Regions from separate parts of the Streptomyces sp. NPDC058257 genome, predicted to be linked through region 2. Evidence: riboswitches for the same ligand, from Rfam matches in the RefSeq annotation. Region 2 holds a riboswitch; the other holds the start of a gene.
What was found. A riboswitch is a leader RNA that binds a small molecule or an ion and turns the genes downstream of it on or off. The one in region 2 is predicted to bind S-adenosylmethionine.
Positions count from the first base shown of each region.

Region 1: it holds a riboswitch for S-adenosylmethionine, as region 2 does, so the genes downstream of both, ACFVXC_RS27125 (aminotransferase class V-fold PLP-dependent enzyme) here and thrC (threonine synthase) in region 2, are expected to answer to the same signal.

Region 1 is NZ_JBHVXJ010000012.1:185,876-190,060, forward strand. Features, by position in the region: gene ACFVXC_RS27115 (cytochrome bc complex cytochrome b subunit) at 1-387, shown strand, start outside; gene trpD (anthranilate phosphoribosyltransferase) at 551-1,615, shown strand; SAM riboswitch class IV at 1,712-1,828, shown strand; gene ACFVXC_RS27125 (aminotransferase class V-fold PLP-dependent enzyme) at 2,009-3,382, shown strand; gene ACFVXC_RS27130 (hypothetical protein) at 3,334-3,504, opposite strand; gene ACFVXC_RS27135 (small secreted hydrophilic protein) at 3,491-3,742, opposite strand; gene ACFVXC_RS27140 (Lrp/AsnC family transcriptional regulator) at 3,875-4,156, opposite strand.
Region 2 is NZ_JBHVXJ010000004.1:467,185-471,369, forward strand. Features, by position in the region: gene ACFVXC_RS14550 (MoaD/ThiS family protein) at 1-249, opposite strand, end outside; gene thrC (threonine synthase) at 362-1,684, opposite strand; SAM riboswitch class I at 1,702-1,836, opposite strand; gene ACFVXC_RS14560 (glucosyl-3-phosphoglycerate synthase) at 2,004-2,948, shown strand; gene ACFVXC_RS14565 (hypothetical protein) at 3,062-3,571, shown strand; gene ACFVXC_RS14570 (trehalose-6-phosphate synthase) at 3,683-4,185, shown strand, end outside.

The DNA.
Region 1 (4,185 bases), on a different contig from region 2:
TGGTTCGTGCGCATCGCCTTCTTCGTGGCACCGGTCCTCGCCTTCATCGCCACCAAGCGGATCTGCCTGGGTCTGCAGCGGCGCGACAAGGACAAGGTCCTGCACGGCCGCGAGTCGGGCATCATCAAGCGCCTGCCGCACGGTGAGTTCATCGAGGTCCACGAGCCGCTCGACCAGGAGCAGCTGCACACGCTCACCGCGCACGAGCAGTACGCGCCGGTCGAGATCGGCCCCGGGGTCGACGAGAACGGTGTCGAGCGCAAGGTGAGCGGGCCGCAGAAGCTCAGGGCCAAGCTCTCCAAGGGCTACTACGGGGAGGACAACCAGATCCCCAAGCCCACCACCGAGGAGTACAAGGAGATCACGAGCGGCCACGGCCACCACTGATCCCCTGACGCTCTGAGGTACTGAGGTACTGAGGTACTGACCACAAGGTCGCCACGGCGAGAGCCCCGTCCCATGCATCCAGTGCATGGACGGGGCTCTTTGCCGTCCCCAGGGCTGGATAAGGTGTTCCTGTCCTACGCCTATACGAACCCAGGAGCGGCAGATGAGCGCTGTGACCCCCGCAGGAGGCAACACCGCGGCGGCCCGTTCCTGGCCCGGTGTGCTGAACGGTCTTCTTGAGGGACGCGACCAGAGCACCGATGACACGGCGTGGGCCATGGACCGCATCATGCGCGGTGAGGCCTCCGACGCGCAGATCGCGGGCTTCGTGGTCGCGCTGCGGGCCAAGGGCGAGACCGTGGAGGAGATCTCCGGCCTCGTACGCACGATGTACGAACACGCCAATGTGATCGAGGTGCCGGGCCAGACGGTCGACATCGTCGGCACCGGCGGCGACGGGGCCAAGACCGTCAATATCTCCACGATGTCCGCGATCGTGGCCGCCGGCGCGGGTGCGAAGGTCGTCAAGCACGGCAACCGCGCCGCCTCCAGTGCCTCGGGCGCCTCCGACGTCCTGGAGAAGCTCGGGGTGAATCTGGAGCTGCCGCTGAAGCGGGTCGTCGAGGTGGCCGAGGAAGCCGGGATCACCTTCTGCTTCGCCGTGAAGTTCCACCCGGCGCTGCGACACGCCGGTGCGGCGCGCAGCCAGCTGGGGATCAGGACCGTCTTCAACGCCCTGGGCCCGCTCACCAATCCGGCCAAGGTACGGGCCCAGGCGGTCGGGGTCGCCGACGCGCGGATGGCGCCCATCGTGGCCGGGGTATTCGCCGAGCGCGGGCACTCCTCCCTCGTCTTCCGCGGCGACGACGGGCTCGACGAGCTGACGACCACGGCGACGTCGCGGGTCTGGGTCGTGCGGGACGGCGTCGTGCGCGAGGAGGCGTTCGACCCGCGGGACGTCGGCATCGACCTGGTCCCCGTGGAGGCGCTGCGGGGCGCTGACGCCTCGTACAACGCCGAGGTGGCGCTGCGCCTCCTGGACGGGGAGAGCGGCCCCGTGCGGGACGCCGTGCTGCTCAACACGGCGGCGGCCCTGGTGGCCCTCTCGCCGGGCGAGGGGACCCTCGTGGAGCAGATCGGCGCCGGTATCGCCAGGGCGGCGGAGTCGATCGACTCCGGGGCCGCGAAGAGGTCCCTGGAGCGCTGGGTGGCGGCCAGCAACAGGTGAGCGTGGCATGAGTGCGGCGTGAGTGTGGCGCACACCGCAGTCCGGATCCCGGACTGCGGTGTGCACCGAGAAGATCGTGTGGCAAGATGCTGAGCAGGTCATGAGTGACAGCGATTAGGCCCCGGCTCGCTGTCCGGCAACCCTCCGTCCGTGGCGGGGTGCCCCGGGTGAAGACCAGGCCGTACGCAGCAAGGCGTATGGCAAGCGCGGACCCCTGCGCACTCGATGAGTGTCGTATCCCTGGGGTCCTGGTCCTCAAGGGAGCAGTCTCGTGAGCAAGCGAATGCGATAGGGCTTTCCGGCCCCTTTTCCGCACCCCCTTTTCTTTCATCACTGCGGCGCCCTACGTGCGTCCTCGCAGTGAACTCGCCTGCCTTCCCACGGGAGTTCGCCATGTCTGTCCCCACCGCTGTCGCCGACCGATCCGTCTGTGCCGAGCCGCTGCCCGTCCTCGGCCGTGACGTCACCGTGCCGCTCGTCACCGGCGGCGAAGTGACCTACGCGGCGCTCGACTACGCGGCGAGCGCCCCGGCCCTGCAGCGCGTGTGGGACGACGTGGCCGCGTACGCGCCGTACTACGGCAGCGTGCACCGGGGCGCCGGGTACCTCTCGCAGCTCTCCACCGACCTCTTCGAGAACAGCCGCGTCACCGTCGCCGAGTTCCTCGGCTGCCGCGAGGACGACCAGGTCGTCTTCACGCGCTCGACCACCGACTCGCTGAACCTGCTCGCCGCCGCCCTGCCCGCGAACTGCCAGGTCTTCGTCTTCGAGACCGAGCACCACGCCTCGCTCCTTCCGTGGCGCGACGCCCGCGTGACGTACCTGAACGCCCCGCGCACCTCCGAGCAGGCCGTCGAGACCCTGGAGCGCGCCCTCGCCGACCGCGATCCCTACGGGCCCGCCCTGGTCTGCGTGACCGGCGCCTCGAACGTCACCGGTGAGCTGTGGCCGGTCAAGGAGCTCGCCGCCGCCGCCCACGCGCACGGCGCCCGCATCGTCCTGGACGCCGCGCAGCTCGCGCCGCACCACCCCGTCTCCATCGACGACCTCGACGTCGACTGGGTCGCCTTCTCCGGTCACAAGCTGTACGCGCCCTTCGGCTCGGGCGTCCTCGCGGGCCGCTCCGACTGGCTGCGGGCGGCCGAGCCCTACCTCGCGGGCGGCGGCGCCTCGCGCAAGGTCGCGCGGCGTACGGACGGCGGTGTGGACGTGGAGTGGCACGACACCGCCGCGCGGCACGAGGCCGGTTCGCCGAACGTCATCGGCGTGTACTCGATCGCCGCCGCCTGCAAGGCGCTGACCGAGGCGGGCTTCGACGAGCTCGTCGCCCGCGAGCGCCACCTCATCGCGAAGGTGCGGGAGGGCCTCGCCGATGTGCCCGCAGTGAAGGTGCTCTCGCTCTTCGGCGACGACGCGCCGCGCGTCGGCGTCATCTCCTTCGTCGTCGAGGGCTGGAACAGCTCGCACTTCGCCGCCGCGCTCTCCGCCGAGTACGGAATCGGCGTACGCGACGGCCTCTTCTGCGCCCACCCGCTGGTGCGCACCCTGCTCGGCAGCGACCCGCAGACCCAGGGCGAGTGCGGTGCCCCCGAGGCCGCGCCCGGCGAGAAGTCGCTGAACGCGATCCGTGTGAGCTTCGGCGCGGGCACCCCCGACGAGCACGTGGAGCGTTTCGTGCGCGCCGTGAAGGAGCTGGTGGCGGACGGCGCGCGCTGGAACTACCGCACGGAGGAAGGCCGCTGCGTGCCGGACACCACGGCCGCCTGAGCCTTGGTCCGTCCCTTGGCGGCGGCCACCGCGGCGAGCGCGACGGCCATCACGAAGAGGAGCCACAGCAGGATGCGGACGCGGGCGGAGACCCAGCGGCGCGCCGACTCAGCCGTCGTCACCGGGGCCGTCGTCGTCGTTGTCGCCCCGGTCGTCATCGTTGTCGCTGCCGTCGTCGTCCGAGGGGTTCTCGCTGACCGGGGGCGGCGACACCGTCTCGTCGCTCGGCGTCGGCCGGGGCGATGAGGGTTTCGTGAAGGGCGAACCGCTCTCCAGCTCCACCTTGGGCGGCACGTTGGGCGGCTCGGGGCTGTCGGTCAGGGCGTAGCTGGTGGCGGCGATGCCGAGGGGTATCGCCACGACGGCGGCCAGGGCAGCCGTGCGGTGGGAGAAGACCCTGACAGCGAGCGTGCGGGGCGCGGTGCGTCAGCAGTATGAGCGGCGGATGAAGAAACCCTCATCTGGCGCCCGGCGACAAGTGCCGGGCGAGGCTCAGGAGTCGAGGCCGATGGCGAACGCCGCTTCGAGGTCGTGCTGCGAGTACGTGCGGAACGCGACATGTGTGTCCGTGCCCTCCACACCCGGGATCTTGCTGATCTTGCCGGGGATGACGTCGGCCAGGTCGTCGTGGTGCGCGACACGCACCATGGCGATCAGGTCGTACGTGCCGGTCACGGAGAAGACCTCGCTGACGCAGTCGAGGGCGGCGATCGACTCGGCGATCTCCGGGATCCGGTCCACGCTGGTCTTGATGAGCACGATCGCGGTGATCACGGCTGACTGTCTCCCTCGATGACGGGTGC
Region 2 (4,185 bases):
CGAGACGCCGGCGCCGTCCGGCGTCGCGGTCTCAAGGCCCTGCTCGAAACGGACGTCGTCGTCGTTCACGTACACGTTCACGAAGCGCCGCAGCTTGCCCTGGTCGTCGAGGACACGGGCCGCGATACCGGCGTGCTTGGCCTCAAGATCGGCGATGACCTCGGAGAGGTTGGCGCCCTCGGCGGCGACCTCGGACTTGCCGCCGGTGTAGGTGCGGAGAATGGTGGGAATGCGAACGTTGACGCTCATGGGATTCACCTCTTGATATACGGGGGAGGAAGCGCCCCGTAAAGGGCGCGGGGAACTGCGCGAGGACGGACCACGACCGCCGTCCGACGACGGCGGCCGGGCCCCACGGCGACTAACCGGCGAGCCCCGCGGCGCGGAACGCGTCGAGGCTGGGCTTGATCGTCGCCGTCGCCTGAGAGGTCTCGGCAACAGCGTCCAGGGTCTTGAGTCCGTCACCCGTGTTCAGGACCACCGTGGTCAGGGTGGGGTCGATGAGGCCCGCCTCGATCAGCTTCTTGGCGACGCCCACCGTCACCCCGCCCGCGGTCTCCGCGAAGATCCCCTCCGTGCGGGCGAGAAGCTTGATCGCGTCCACGACCTGCTCGTCGTTCACGTCCTCCACCGCGCCGCCCGTGCGACGTGCGATGTCCAGGACGTACGGCCCGTCGGCGGGGTTGCCGATGGCGAGGGACTTGGCGATGGTGTCCGGCTTCTGGGGGCGTACGACGTCGTGCCCGGCCTTGAAGGCGGTCGACACCGGCGAGCAGCCCTCGGCCTGCGCACCGAAGATCTTGTAGGGCTTGTCCTCGACGAGGCCCAGCTTGATGAGCTCCTTGAGGCCCTTGTCGATCTTCGTGAGCTGCGAGCCCGACGCGATCGGGATGACCAGCTGGTCGGGCAGCTGCCAGCCGAGCTGCTCACAGATCTCGTACGCGAGGGTCTTGGAGCCCTCTCCGTAGTACGGCCGCAGGTTCACGTTGACGAAGCCCCAGCCCTCGCCCAGCGGGTCGCCGATGAGCTCGGAGCAGAAGCGGTTCACGTCGTCGTAGTTGCCCTCGATGCCGACGAGCTCGCCGCCGTAGACCGCGGCCATGACGACCTTGCCCTGCTCCAGGTCGTGCGGGATGAACACGCACGAGCGGAAGCCGGCGCGGGCCGCGGCGGCACCCACGGCACCGGCGAGGTTGCCGGTGGAGGAGCAGGAGAGGGTGGTGAATCCGAAGGCGCGCGCCGCCTCGATGGCCTGCGCGACGACGCGGTCCTTGAAGGAGTGCGTCGGGTTCCCGGAGTCGTCCTTGACGAAGAGCTTGCCCTGCTCGACGCCGAGCTCACGGGCGAGGTTGTCGGCCTTGACGAGCTGGGTCCAGCCGGGGTTGATGTTCGGCTTCTCGGCGACGTCCGCGGGGACGGGCAGCAGCGGGGCGTAGCGCCAGATGTTGGCGGGGCCGGACTCGATCTGCTTCCTCAGCGCCTCGGGGTCACCGGTCGGCAGGTCGTACGCGACTTCGAGCGGGCCGAAACAGGCCTGGCAGGCGAAGATCGGGCCGAGGGCGTAGAGCTCGCCGCACTCGCGGCACGAGAGGCCGGACGCGGGGCCGAGATCCACGGACCCACTACGGGAAGCCGTGGTGGAGGGGGTGGTGGTGTCGTTCGTTGCGACAGTCTGCGCAGCCATGGAGGCGAGGCCCTTTCTCCTCATCTTCCCCGCGGCGAATCTCACCGCGAGACGGAATTGGCACCTTCCCCGCCGAGACCTCGCATGCGCGGTCGGCGGGATGGTTGCCGGGGCTTCAACGGGCCGTATCCCTCTGCCCCTCTGGATGAGCGGTATGGCGCCGGGCTTCAGGGGCCCGGGGCGTTTGTTACGCGTCGACCCCCGACATGCGATGGTCATCCGCGTTGTTCAAGACTGTAACCGACGGCCTGGACCCTTGAGATAGTCGTCCGAACCGCGAGATGGATCACATGTAGGCCACACACAGGAGGAACCACCCGTGCTGGAAGAGGCCGAGCGCTGGCTGACCAGGCGTTCCTGGGCTGTTGCCGACCGTCCGCTCAGCGCGCTCGTCGCCGCCAAACGAGCGTCGGGAGCCTCGGTGAGCGTCGTCCTGCCCGCGCTCGACGAGGAGGAGACGGTCGGCGAGATCGTCGCCGTGATCCGCCGCGAGCTGATCGAGAAGGCCGCCCTCGTCGACGAGCTCGTGGTGATCGATTCCGGCTCGCGGGACCGCACGGCCGAGGTCGCGCGCGACGCGGGCGCGCGGGTCGTGCACCGGGACGAGATCCTGCCGCGCATCCCGGCCGTACCCGGCAAGGGCGAGGTCCTGTGGCGCTCGCTCCTGGTGACCGGCGGTGACATCGTCGCGTTCGTCGACGCGGACCTGAAGGAGTTCTCGGCGGACTTCGTCACCGGGATCGTGGGCCCGCTCCTGACCGAGCCCGACGTGCACTTCGTGAAGGCGATGTACGACCGCCCGCTCGCCGGGACCGCGGGTCAGGGCGGCCGGGTCACCGAGCTGATGGCGCGCCCGCTGCTCAACATGCACTGGCCCCAACTGGCCGGGTTCGTCCAGCCGTTGGGCGGCGAGTACGCGGCACGCAGATCCCTCCTCGAACGGCTGCCGTTCCCCGTCGGATACGGGGTGGAGCTCGGCCTGCTCGTCGACGCGCTGCACACCGTGGGCCTCGACGCGCTCGCGCAGGTCGACGTCGGCGTGCGCAGGCACCGGCACCAGGACGGGCAGGCGCTCGGCAGGATGGCGGCGGCGATCTACCGGACGGCGCAGGTCAGGCTCGCGCTCGGTCATCACGTACGCCCCGAGCTCACCCAGTTCGAGCGGGGTGAGCACGGGTTCGAACCGCGGACCCATCCGGTGGACACGGAGGAGCGTCCGCCGATGTCCGGCATCGCGGAGTACACGGCCCGCCGCGTGGCGTAACCATCCAAGACCGGGCATTTTATCTACATTCCCCACTTATGTGGGTCCATATGCGGGTCAGGCAGCTCAGCGTCAGGCAGTCCCGTCTCAGGCAGTCCCGTCTCAGGCAGTTCATGGGAAGCGCGCGACGCGTCGGTGCCGTGGCCATGGCCACGGCCGGTCTCGCGGCAGGCGCGCTGAGCGCCGCAGCCGTACCGGCCGCCGCGGATGTGATCGATCCCTTCGCCAAGCGCTACGACGAATCCCTCTACGGCGACTTCAAGACCATCGGCAACACGGTCATGGGCTGCCCGACGACGCCCGCGGACGGCGAGGTGTCCTGCACCGCGGGCGCGATCCGGGTGATCACGGTGACGGCGCCGGGCAGCAACTGCCCCCGGTCCGTCCGGGGCGGCGACGACCCGTGCACCTCGGCGGTCCACGCGACGCGGCAGCGGGTTCAGGCGCGGCCCGCCCCGCAGCACCAGCAGGGCGATCCCGCGAGACCGGCGGCGGCGAGCGGCCCGGGTCAGCTGGCCGACACGGGCAGCGGCTCCGGCACGATGCTGTACGCGGGCCTCGCGATCTCCCTGAGCGTGCTCGGCGCGCTCGCGGTGGCGGCGGCGAGGAGCAGGCGGGACTAGCGGGGCAGGCCTCGACATCGGCCTTGACGCCGCTCCCTGAACGTATACGGCCGGGCTCGCAAGGGTCCGGCCCTACGTTTGAGCCCTCCCGCTAAGGGCTAGGTTCGGCACATGGTCTCCGAGCACGCCGCCGCCCAGATCCTCGTCGCGTCCAACCGCGGCCCCGTCACGTACTCCCTGGAGGAGAACGGAGAACTGACGGCCAAGCGGGGCGGCGGAGGACTCGTCTCCGGGCTCAGCGCGATCGGAGACTCCGCCGGGGACTCCCTGTGGGTCTGCGCGGCGCTGGGCGACGGTGACCGGGAGGCCGTGCGGCGCGGGGTCGGTGAGCCCGGGGTGCGGATGCTCGACATCGACGCGCGGGTGCACGCCGACGCGTACAACGGCATCGCGAACTCGGTCCTCTGGTTCGTCCACCACATGCTGTACCAAACGCCGCTCGAACCGGCCTTCGGCCCGGAGTTCCGGGCGCAGTGGGCGTCGTACGAGACCTACAACCGGGCCTTCGCCGAGGCGCTCGCGGAGAGCGCCGCGGGGGGCGCGGCGGTCCTCGTCCAGGACTACCACCTGGCCCTCGTGCCGGGGATGCTGCGCGAACTCCGCCCCGACCTGCG